Regions from separate parts of the Massilibacterium senegalense genome, predicted to be linked through region 4. Evidence: riboswitches for the same ligand, from Rfam matches in the RefSeq annotation. Region 4 holds a riboswitch; each other region holds the start of a gene.
The links. Region 4 has a riboswitch for S-adenosylmethionine ahead of BN1372_RS11355 (O-acetylhomoserine aminocarboxypropyltransferase/cysteine synthase family protein). Riboswitches for the same ligand answer to the same signal wherever they lie in the genome.
Positions count from the first base shown of each region.

Region 1: it holds a riboswitch for S-adenosylmethionine, as region 4 does, so the genes downstream of both, metK (methionine adenosyltransferase) here and BN1372_RS11355 (O-acetylhomoserine aminocarboxypropyltransferase/cysteine synthase family protein) in region 4, are expected to answer to the same signal.
Region 2: it holds a riboswitch for S-adenosylmethionine, as region 4 does, so the genes downstream of both, BN1372_RS07875 (bifunctional homocysteine S-methyltransferase/methylenetetrahydrofolate reductase) here and BN1372_RS11355 (O-acetylhomoserine aminocarboxypropyltransferase/cysteine synthase family protein) in region 4, are expected to answer to the same signal.
Region 3: it holds a riboswitch for S-adenosylmethionine, as region 4 does, so the genes downstream of both, BN1372_RS02475 (aminotransferase class I/II-fold pyridoxal phosphate-dependent enzyme) here and BN1372_RS11355 (O-acetylhomoserine aminocarboxypropyltransferase/cysteine synthase family protein) in region 4, are expected to answer to the same signal.

Region 1 covers NZ_LN831786.1:1,487,301-1,489,506, reverse strand. Annotated here, with positions in the region: gene pckA (phosphoenolpyruvate carboxykinase (ATP)) at 1-379, opposite strand, end outside; SAM riboswitch class I at 766-877, shown strand; gene metK (methionine adenosyltransferase) at 1,058-2,206, shown strand, end outside.
Region 2 covers NZ_LN831786.1:904,149-906,354, forward strand. Annotated here, with positions in the region: gene BN1372_RS07875 (bifunctional homocysteine S-methyltransferase/methylenetetrahydrofolate reductase) at 1-1,277, opposite strand, end outside; SAM riboswitch class I at 1,358-1,449, opposite strand; gene prsW (glutamic-type intramembrane protease PrsW) at 1,520-2,194, opposite strand.
Region 3 covers NZ_LN831785.1:342,098-344,303, reverse strand. Annotated here, with positions in the region: gene BN1372_RS02480 (metal ABC transporter permease) at 1-339, shown strand, start outside; SAM riboswitch class I at 667-776, shown strand; gene BN1372_RS02475 (aminotransferase class I/II-fold pyridoxal phosphate-dependent enzyme) at 850-2,028, shown strand; gene BN1372_RS02470 (trans-sulfuration enzyme family protein) at 2,018-2,206, shown strand, end outside.
Region 4 covers NZ_LN831786.1:1,610,283-1,612,488, reverse strand. Annotated here, with positions in the region: gene BN1372_RS11360 (hypothetical protein) at 182-643, shown strand; SAM riboswitch class I at 700-806, shown strand; gene BN1372_RS11355 (O-acetylhomoserine aminocarboxypropyltransferase/cysteine synthase family protein) at 917-2,206, shown strand, end outside.

The sequences.
Region 1 (2,206 bases), 120 kb from region 4:
ATTCATTTACTACTTTAATTTGTAAACGATGTTCTGGGTCTGCTCCTGCAAAACCATCAAATACGAATACTTCTTCTTTTTCACTTAAGTAATTAATCACCTTTTTATAAAGACGGTCAAAGTGTTCAGGTGAAATTGATTGGTTTACAGAACCCCAGTTAATTTTATCTTTTACAGAAGGTTCATCTACGATAAATTTATCTTTAGGAGAACGACCCGTATATTTACCTGTGGATACAACTAATGAGCCAGTAGAAGACAGTTTTCCTTCGTTACGTTCTAATGCTTTTTCCATCAGTTGTGGAACAGATAAGTTATTAAGCATATTCTTACCAGCTAAAAGATCAAGTAAATCCTTTGAATATTCAACAGTACCCATTTTTGCAAAACCATCCTTTTTCAATTTTCTATTCAGCATCGATATTGATGTCAATTTTACATGTAAAAAATAATGGAAATCTCATAATTCGAAAAATAGTATAACATATTTAGAAAATTAGTCTATACTATTTCACACTTTTGTCAAAAATAAAAAATATCCAATATTTAGTACCAGTAAAACGTCGCCTTCATAAAACAACATAATAATGAATTTTACTATAATATAACAGATGTAATCAAAAAAATGAACCGTTTATCATACGGAATTTTCAGAATAATGCTGAGAGGAGACATTTGATGTAACATTGTTTCAATATTTGAAAATATTCCAGTCATTTTGTTGACAGGAATCCGATTGTTCGTTATCATTTGAACGAACGGATACTCTTATCCCGAGTTGGTAGAGGGAACAGGCCCGATGATACCCGGCAACCAACACCTTCATGGTGAAAAGGTGCTAAACCTGGTGCGAAGCAATAGCTTTGAACGATAAGAGGAAAAGCCAAACGTCAACCTTTTCCTAAATAATTAAAGTGGGAAAGGTTTTTTTTGTTATTTGCACGTATGTTCTTTTGAAAAGAACTGAAAATAAGGGAGAAATAAAACGGCTTTCATTACATCTCATAAATAAATGGGACGAGTACCGTATCTATTAGTTTACGAAGGAGGTACGTTCATGTCAAAAAAAGTTGAACGTCGCTTATTCACATCAGAATCTGTAACAGAAGGTCATCCAGATAAAATTTGTGACCAAGTATCAGATGCCATTTTAGATGCCATCTTAAAAGACGATCCTCATGCTCGTGTTGCTTGTGAAACAGTAGTAAATACTGGATTGGTATTAGTGACAGGTGAGATTACTACATCGACGTATGTAGACATCCCAAAAATTGTTCGTAAAACAATTGGTGATATTGGATATACACGAGCAAAATACGGATTTGATGCGAATACGTGCGCAGTGTTAACGTCTATTGATGAACAATCACCAGATATTGCTCAAGGCGTTAATGAAGCGTTAGAAGCACGTGAAGGTCAAATGACAGAAGAAGAAATCGAAGCAATCGGTGCTGGGGACCAAGGATTAATGTTTGGATTTGCTTGTAATGAAACGCCAGAACTTATGCCTTTACCTATTTCTTTGGCGCATAAATTAGCACGTCGTTTAAGTGAAGTGCGTAAAAATGGGGAATTAGACTACTTACGTCCCGATGGAAAAACACAAGTAACAGTAGAATACGATGAGAGTGGAAAACCAGTTCGGATTGATACGATTGTTATTTCCACACAACATGCACCAGATGTTACATTAGAACAAATTAAAAAAGATTTACACGATCATGTCATTACACCAGTTGTTCCACAGAACTTTATTGATGATGATACAAAATATTTTATTAATCCAACTGGTCGTTTCGTTATTGGAGGACCACAAGGAGATGCCGGATTAACAGGTAGAAAAATTATCGTAGACACATATGGTGGATATGCGCGTCACGGCGGTGGTGCTTTTTCAGGAAAAGACCCAACAAAAGTAGACCGTTCTGCTGCATACGCAGCTCGTTACGTTGCAAAAAATATTGTCGCTGCAGGACTTGCAGAAAAATGTGAAGTACAATTAGCATATGCAATTGGGGTTGCAAAGCCGGTCTCTATTGCAGTAGATACATTTGGAACAGGAAAAGTTTCTGAAGAACGCTTAGTAGAGCTAGTTCGCAAACATTTTGACCTTCGTCCAGCTGGTATTATGAAAATGCTTGATCTTCGTCGCCCACTTTATCAAAAAACAGCGGCATATGGTCATTTCGGACGTACGGATATTGAT
Region 2 (2,206 bases), 710 kb from region 4:
CCTGGAAAATCACCTACTTTTGCAGGATCACCTGTAATGGCTAATATATCTCGAATCCCTAATGCATGTAGCCCTAATAAATGCGATTGTAATCCGATTAAATTACGATCGCGACAAGTGAGATGAACTAATGAGCGTATTTGATATTGCTGTTTTAAAATGGACGCCATCGCCATATTCGAAATTCTTGGGGTTGCTAATGAGTTGTCAGCCATTGTGATTGCTTCTACTCCCGCTTGATGCAATGCTTTTGCCCCTTCGATAAAAGGTTCCATGTTCACGTTCTTTGGTGTATCTAATTCCACAATGATGGATCGTTTCGTTTTTACAACCTCTTGAAGCGGAGCATCGCTACGTTTCCTCGTAACAGAAAGCGTTGCTGGCGTTGCTTTCGTTTCCTGGAATGATTTTTCTGAAATCGGCTTTAATTCCCGAACTGCTTCTGCCATATAGCGAATATGTTCTGGTGTCGTTCCGCAACATCCACCGATTAAACGAACGCCTTCTTTCACAAATTCTGTTGCCATTTCGCCAAAATATTTTGGATTTTCTGAATATGAGAATTTTCCGTCAATATATTGCGGTAAACTAGCATTTGGATATGCACTTAAAAAAGCATGATCAAAAATCGGTACTTCTTTAAACGACCGTAACATATGAAGTGGACCTAAACGACAATTTAATCCAACTACATCTGCCCCTAAGTCAATTAACTCTGCAAACGCGTCTTTTACTTTCTTTCCGCCTTGCAACACTCCTACTTCATGAAGAGATAATTGTGCAACAACCGGAAGGTTGGTTAATTTTTTTGCGACTTTCACTGCTATCTTTAATTCTTCTAAATCATAATATGTTTCAAATAAAAAACCATCTATTTGTTCCTGTGCTAACCAATACACTTGTTCTGAAATCATTTTTTCGAGCTCTTCTAATTCGTTATCACGTTTATGAAGAGCACGAATACCACCTACAGTTCCAAGAACAAACACTTCGTCTTTTGCCGCTTGACGAGCGATTCTAGCACCTGCTTGATTGATTTGTTTTGTTAACGCTTCGAGCCCATATCGTTGTAATTTTTCTGCATTGGCTGCGTATGTGTTTGTTTGGATAACTTGAGCACCTGCTTCAATATAGGCACGATGAATATTGTATATTTCTTCACTATGCGTTAAATTCATTTCTTCATAAGAACGATCTACCCCATGGGAATATAGCATCGTTCCCATTGCCCCGTCCGCAATTAAAATATCATTTTGTAATTTTTTTAACAACTCCATCTACTCACACCCTACTCTTTATTCTCCACACAAAAAAACCCTTCCTCTAGAAAGAAGAAGGGAAAATTCACATGACCTTCTTCTTATCTAGCTGGAATTAGCACCTTTACCTACTAGTAGGTCGGTTGCTGAGACGTCTTTGGGCCAGTCCCTCAGTCTCTCTTGATAAGAAGTTTAAACGAGCTATCCTATTAAACTTGTAATTAACAATACTATAACTGTGTGAAAAATTCAATCCTTTTTCATACAGAAAGTTTTTCTGTATGTTTTAACGCCATTTGTTCTTCGTTTATAAGTCGTACTTTATATAATACTAGCCACCATAATCCAAGCATAAATGGAACGATAAAATAAAGATAATGGTCAAACTTTAAGAATACATAATCAAACATACCATGCAACATAATTGGAAGTAAAAAGGATAAAGATAAAAGAATCTTTTTCTTTTTTCCTGTTTGAAATTTACCTTTTCCGACATAATACCCCATCACCGCACCAAATAACGCATGACCAGATACTGGTAAAAGCGCCCGCATAAAGGCAAAATCAATTCCATATACAAATAAATATAAAATATTTTCAATCGTAGCAAAACCTAATGATACACTTACTGCATACACAATTCCATCGAAAGGTTCGTTAAACTCTCCATTCTTATACACACCATACATTAAAACAAACCACTTCACACATTCCTCTAGGAAACCAGCTTGAAGAAATGCTTGTTGCCAATCACGAATAAATAGACCTTCTTGTATAAAAATATATTGCATAAACATAACAGGGAAAGTTAATAAACACCCAAACAAAAACATCCGAATAACAAGTGAAATCGGTTCGACGTATTTATCGCGCAAATAAAAATAACTAAGTAACGCAAACCCAGGAGCGATTCCTGCTGTAATAATCGTAATCATTTGTTCCCTCAC
Region 3 (2,206 bases), on a different contig from region 4:
CTCATGTTTATTCATTACTTATTAATGGGTATGGTATCCATTACGACCGTTGCTGCTTTTGATAGCGTTGGTTCTATACTAGTAGTTGCTATGTTAATCGCTCCAGGAGCTACTGCTTATTTATTAACAGATAAATTGTCCGTTATGTTAGTTTTTAGTGCTTGTATTGGAACGATTGATGCTTTATTAGGATACTATGTTGCTAGTTATTTCGATGTTTCGATTTCTGGAGCCATGGCATCTATGGCAGGCTTTATCTTTTTACTTGCATGGCTATTTTCTCCAAAGTATGGTTTAGTTTCGAAAAAGATAGCACATCTTTTTTTATCAAAAAATTAGTGGACGTTGAACCCTCTTTAACAGGTAGTAAGACCCCAATAGTATTGAAACATAACGAAGCGGGGAATTAAGTTGCCGTAATAAGACGCCTAGTTGCAGACGCAAAGAGCACGCTTTTTTACTAGGAGCCTTATTGCTTTTTCGTTGAACAAACTCCTATTGCTTTCGAGATAATAAAAGATAGATAAGTGCATTAAACATTGTTAGGAGAAGGATGAAAGCCTCTACTGATAGAAGATTTCTTTATCGTAAATTTTACTTGACGTTTTTAATATTAACAAATATGATAAGAATAGATTGAATTAAAAAAACAGAATAATCAGTATTATCTTATCAAGAGTAGGTGGAGGGAATTGGCCCAATGAAACCCGGCAACCAATCGTTATTGCAAGATACGGTGCTAAATCCAACAGAAATTACATTCTGGGAGATAAGAGAGACACTCGTCCTTTATCTCTTTCATACATGATGAAAGAGATTTTTTTGTTTATTACGAAGGGAGTTGTAACAATGAGAATAGAAAGTGTGTTAGCGCAAATTGGTTCAACGATTGATAAACGTACAGGGGCAATTAGTTATCCTATTTATAATTCCACTGCATATAGACATCCCGCTTTAGGCGAAAGTACTGGATTTGATTATGCTCGTACAAAAAATCCAACGCGCTCTGTATTAGAAGAGGCGATTAAACAATTAGAAAAAGGAGATGCAGGTTTTGCCTGTAGTACCGGTATGGCAGCTATTCAACTTGTATTCTCTCTTTTTAGTCAAGGAGATCATTTAATTCTATCAGTTGATTTATATGGCGGCACATACCGGATTATGGAACAGGTAATGTCCCGTTTTGGAATTACTGCGACATATGTAGATACGAATGATATAGAAGCATTAGAACGAGCACAAACAGGACAGACAAAAGCTATTTTTATCGAAACGCCAACCAATCCACTTATGATGATTACGGATTTGGAAAAGGTGAGCAGTTGGGCGAAACAGCGTCAACTTCTTACAATTGTAGATAATACGTTGCTAACATCATTTTTCCAGCGACCGATAGAACATGGTATTGATATTGTGGTCCATAGTGCCACAAAATATTTAGGTGGTCATAATGACGTATTAGCAGGCTTAATTGTAACAAAAGGAAAAGAACTTTCAGAAAAAATGGAATTTTTACAAAATACAATTGGCTGCGTGTTAGGTGCGCAAGATGCTTGGTTATTGATGAGAGGGATGAAAACTTTAGCATTACGGATGGAACGACATGAAGAAAATGCTACAAAACTAGCGAAATATTTAAAGGTACATCCTTTAGTGAAAAACGTTTATTATCCTGCAATCGAAACACACCCAAGGTATCATACTCATCATAAACAATCTTCTGGAAATACAGGGATCTTTTCATTTGAAGTAGTGGATGTAGCATTAGTTGAACCAATTTTACGACATGTTCAATTGATTTCTTTTGCAGAAAGCCTAGGTGGAGTAGAGACGTTATTAACGTATCCTGCGATTCAAACGCATGCCGATATTCCAGAGGAAATTAGACAGGAAGTTGGTGTTAGTGATACGTTATTACGTATTTCTGTCGGAATTGAACATATAGATGATTTAATTCAAGATTTGGACCAAGCGTTAAAAGAGGCAGAATTTGAATGGAAAGTGAAGGTAACGATAAATGAAAAATAAACAACGATTCGAAACGAAAAATATTCATTATGAAGGTGCGATTGACGAACGAACAGGCGCATCTAGTACGCCGATTATTCAAGCATCGACATTTCACCAAACAGATGTATTAAATGGACAAGAATTTGATTATACTCGATCCGGAAATCCGACAAGAAAAGCATTAGAAGCGTATATT
Region 4 (2,206 bases):
CAAACCCCTACAGAAGCAAAAAAGTGCTTCTTCCGTTCTTCACCTTCTAGTTCCGTCGTTGAACGAGTCCCTCTCCACTTTTTTGATAAAGCTAAAGATTGAGAAAATATTTTGCTTTCGTTAAAATGAGAAAGTAGATAGGTAGAAAATAGGGATAGGACATGAAATGAGGAATCGACCAATGGGAAATCTCGTAATTTATGCGATGGGATTTATTTTTGTTTCATTTTTAACGATTGTCACTTGGCAAACGTTTAAGAAAGATACGAAAAATGAACAGTTAGAAGATGTCGTTGTATTAGATTCGAATAAAGAGATGAAAATATGGGAAGGCAAAATTAATTACATTTTAACTGATAAAGGGAAAACGTATGAAGATTTGGATATTATCGTCTATGACGACGGGGTGTTTATCGGTTATGCGAAACAAGCGTATCCGTTCTTTTATCTGGAATCAAACGAGATTCAACGCGTAATTGATCGACACGGAAAAACATTTATTTATACAATTGCTTCTTTTAGTGGTCCAAAATCTTTTGAAGTATCTCTTGCAAAAGGGGAAACAACCGCATTAACAAAAAAGATTTCGTTTATTTTAGAACGTGCAAATAAAACGAAAAAAAGGGTTGACTTATCAGAATAGTGGTGATAATATTTCAATTAATCAAAATAAATCAAAAAATACTGACAATTCCATAGTTCTTATCAAGAGCGGCGGAGGGACTGGCCCTATGAAGCCCGGCAACCGGTTGTGTGAAACACGGTGCTAAATCCTGCAGAACAATCGATGTTCTGGTAGATGAGAAGAGTGATGATAAAGCCTTCTCTTCTCAACAAGAGAGGGCTTTTTTGAATAGTTACTTCTTCTAGATAAGCGTATAAGATGTCGGTATAATCCCCAAGGAGGAGACGAATAATGACAAAAGACACAAGTGAGTATCAATTAGAAACATTAGGTGTACACGCAGGACTGCCGAAAAACGAAGGAACAAACGCACATGCACTCCCAATTTATTTAACCAATGCGTATCTTTTTAATAGTGCCGACCATGCTGCTAATTTATTTTCATTAGCAGAACCAGGAAATATTTATACTCGATTAATGAATCCGACAACAAGTGCTTTTGAAGAAAGAATTGCAGCAATGGAAGGTGGCGTCGCAGCTTTAGCTGTTGCAAGTGGTAGTGCAGCGATTACATATGCCATTTTAAATATTGCAGGTGCAGGCGATGAAATTGTGTCATCTGCTAATGTATACGGTGGAACGTTTAATTTATTCCAACATACATTACCGAAGTATGGAGTAAATACAACATTTGTAGATCCAACTGATTTAGAAGCAATCAAGGCAGCGATTACACCAAAAACGAAAGCAATTTATGCAGAAACAGTTGGGAACCCAAGCTTAAACGTATTAGATATTGAAGCAGTGGCAGCTATTGCACATGCAGCAGGTATTCCGTTAATTATTGATAACACATTTGCTTCTCCGTATTTATGTCGCCCAATTGAATTCGGTGCAGACATTGTTGTTCACTCTGCAACAAAATGGATTGGTGGGAACGGAACAGCAATGGGTGGTGTGATTGTCGATGGTGGAACATTCGATTGGCATTCTGATAAATTCCCAGGTTTTACAGAGCCAGACTCAAGCTATAACGGAGTAGTATTTGCAGATTTAGGCGCACCAGCATTTGTAACAAAAATTCGCGTACAATTACTACGGGATACAGGTGCAGCGTTAAGTCCGTTCAATGCGTTTTTATTATCATTAGGTGCAGAAACATTACACGTTCGGATGAAAGAACATGTTGCTAATGCACAAAAACTAGTAGAATATTTAAAAAATCATCCAGCTGTAAGTTGGGTATTGTATCCTGGCAGTGAGGATCATCCTTCTTATGAATTAGCGAAAAAATATTTACCAAAGGGTGCAGGTTCTGTCGTTGTATTTGGTATTAAAGGTGGGCGTGCGGCTGGACGTGAAGTCATTAATAATGTGAACTTATGGTCACACGTTGCCAACGTTGGGGATGTGAAAAGTTTAATTATTCACCCAGCAAGCACAACGCATTCGCAATTATCCGATGAAGAATTAAAAGAAGCTGGTGTAAAAGACGATTTAATTCGTTTATCTGTCGGAATTGAAAATATTGATGACATTGTGAATGATTTAGAACAAGCAATTGAAAAAGCAACAGGATTG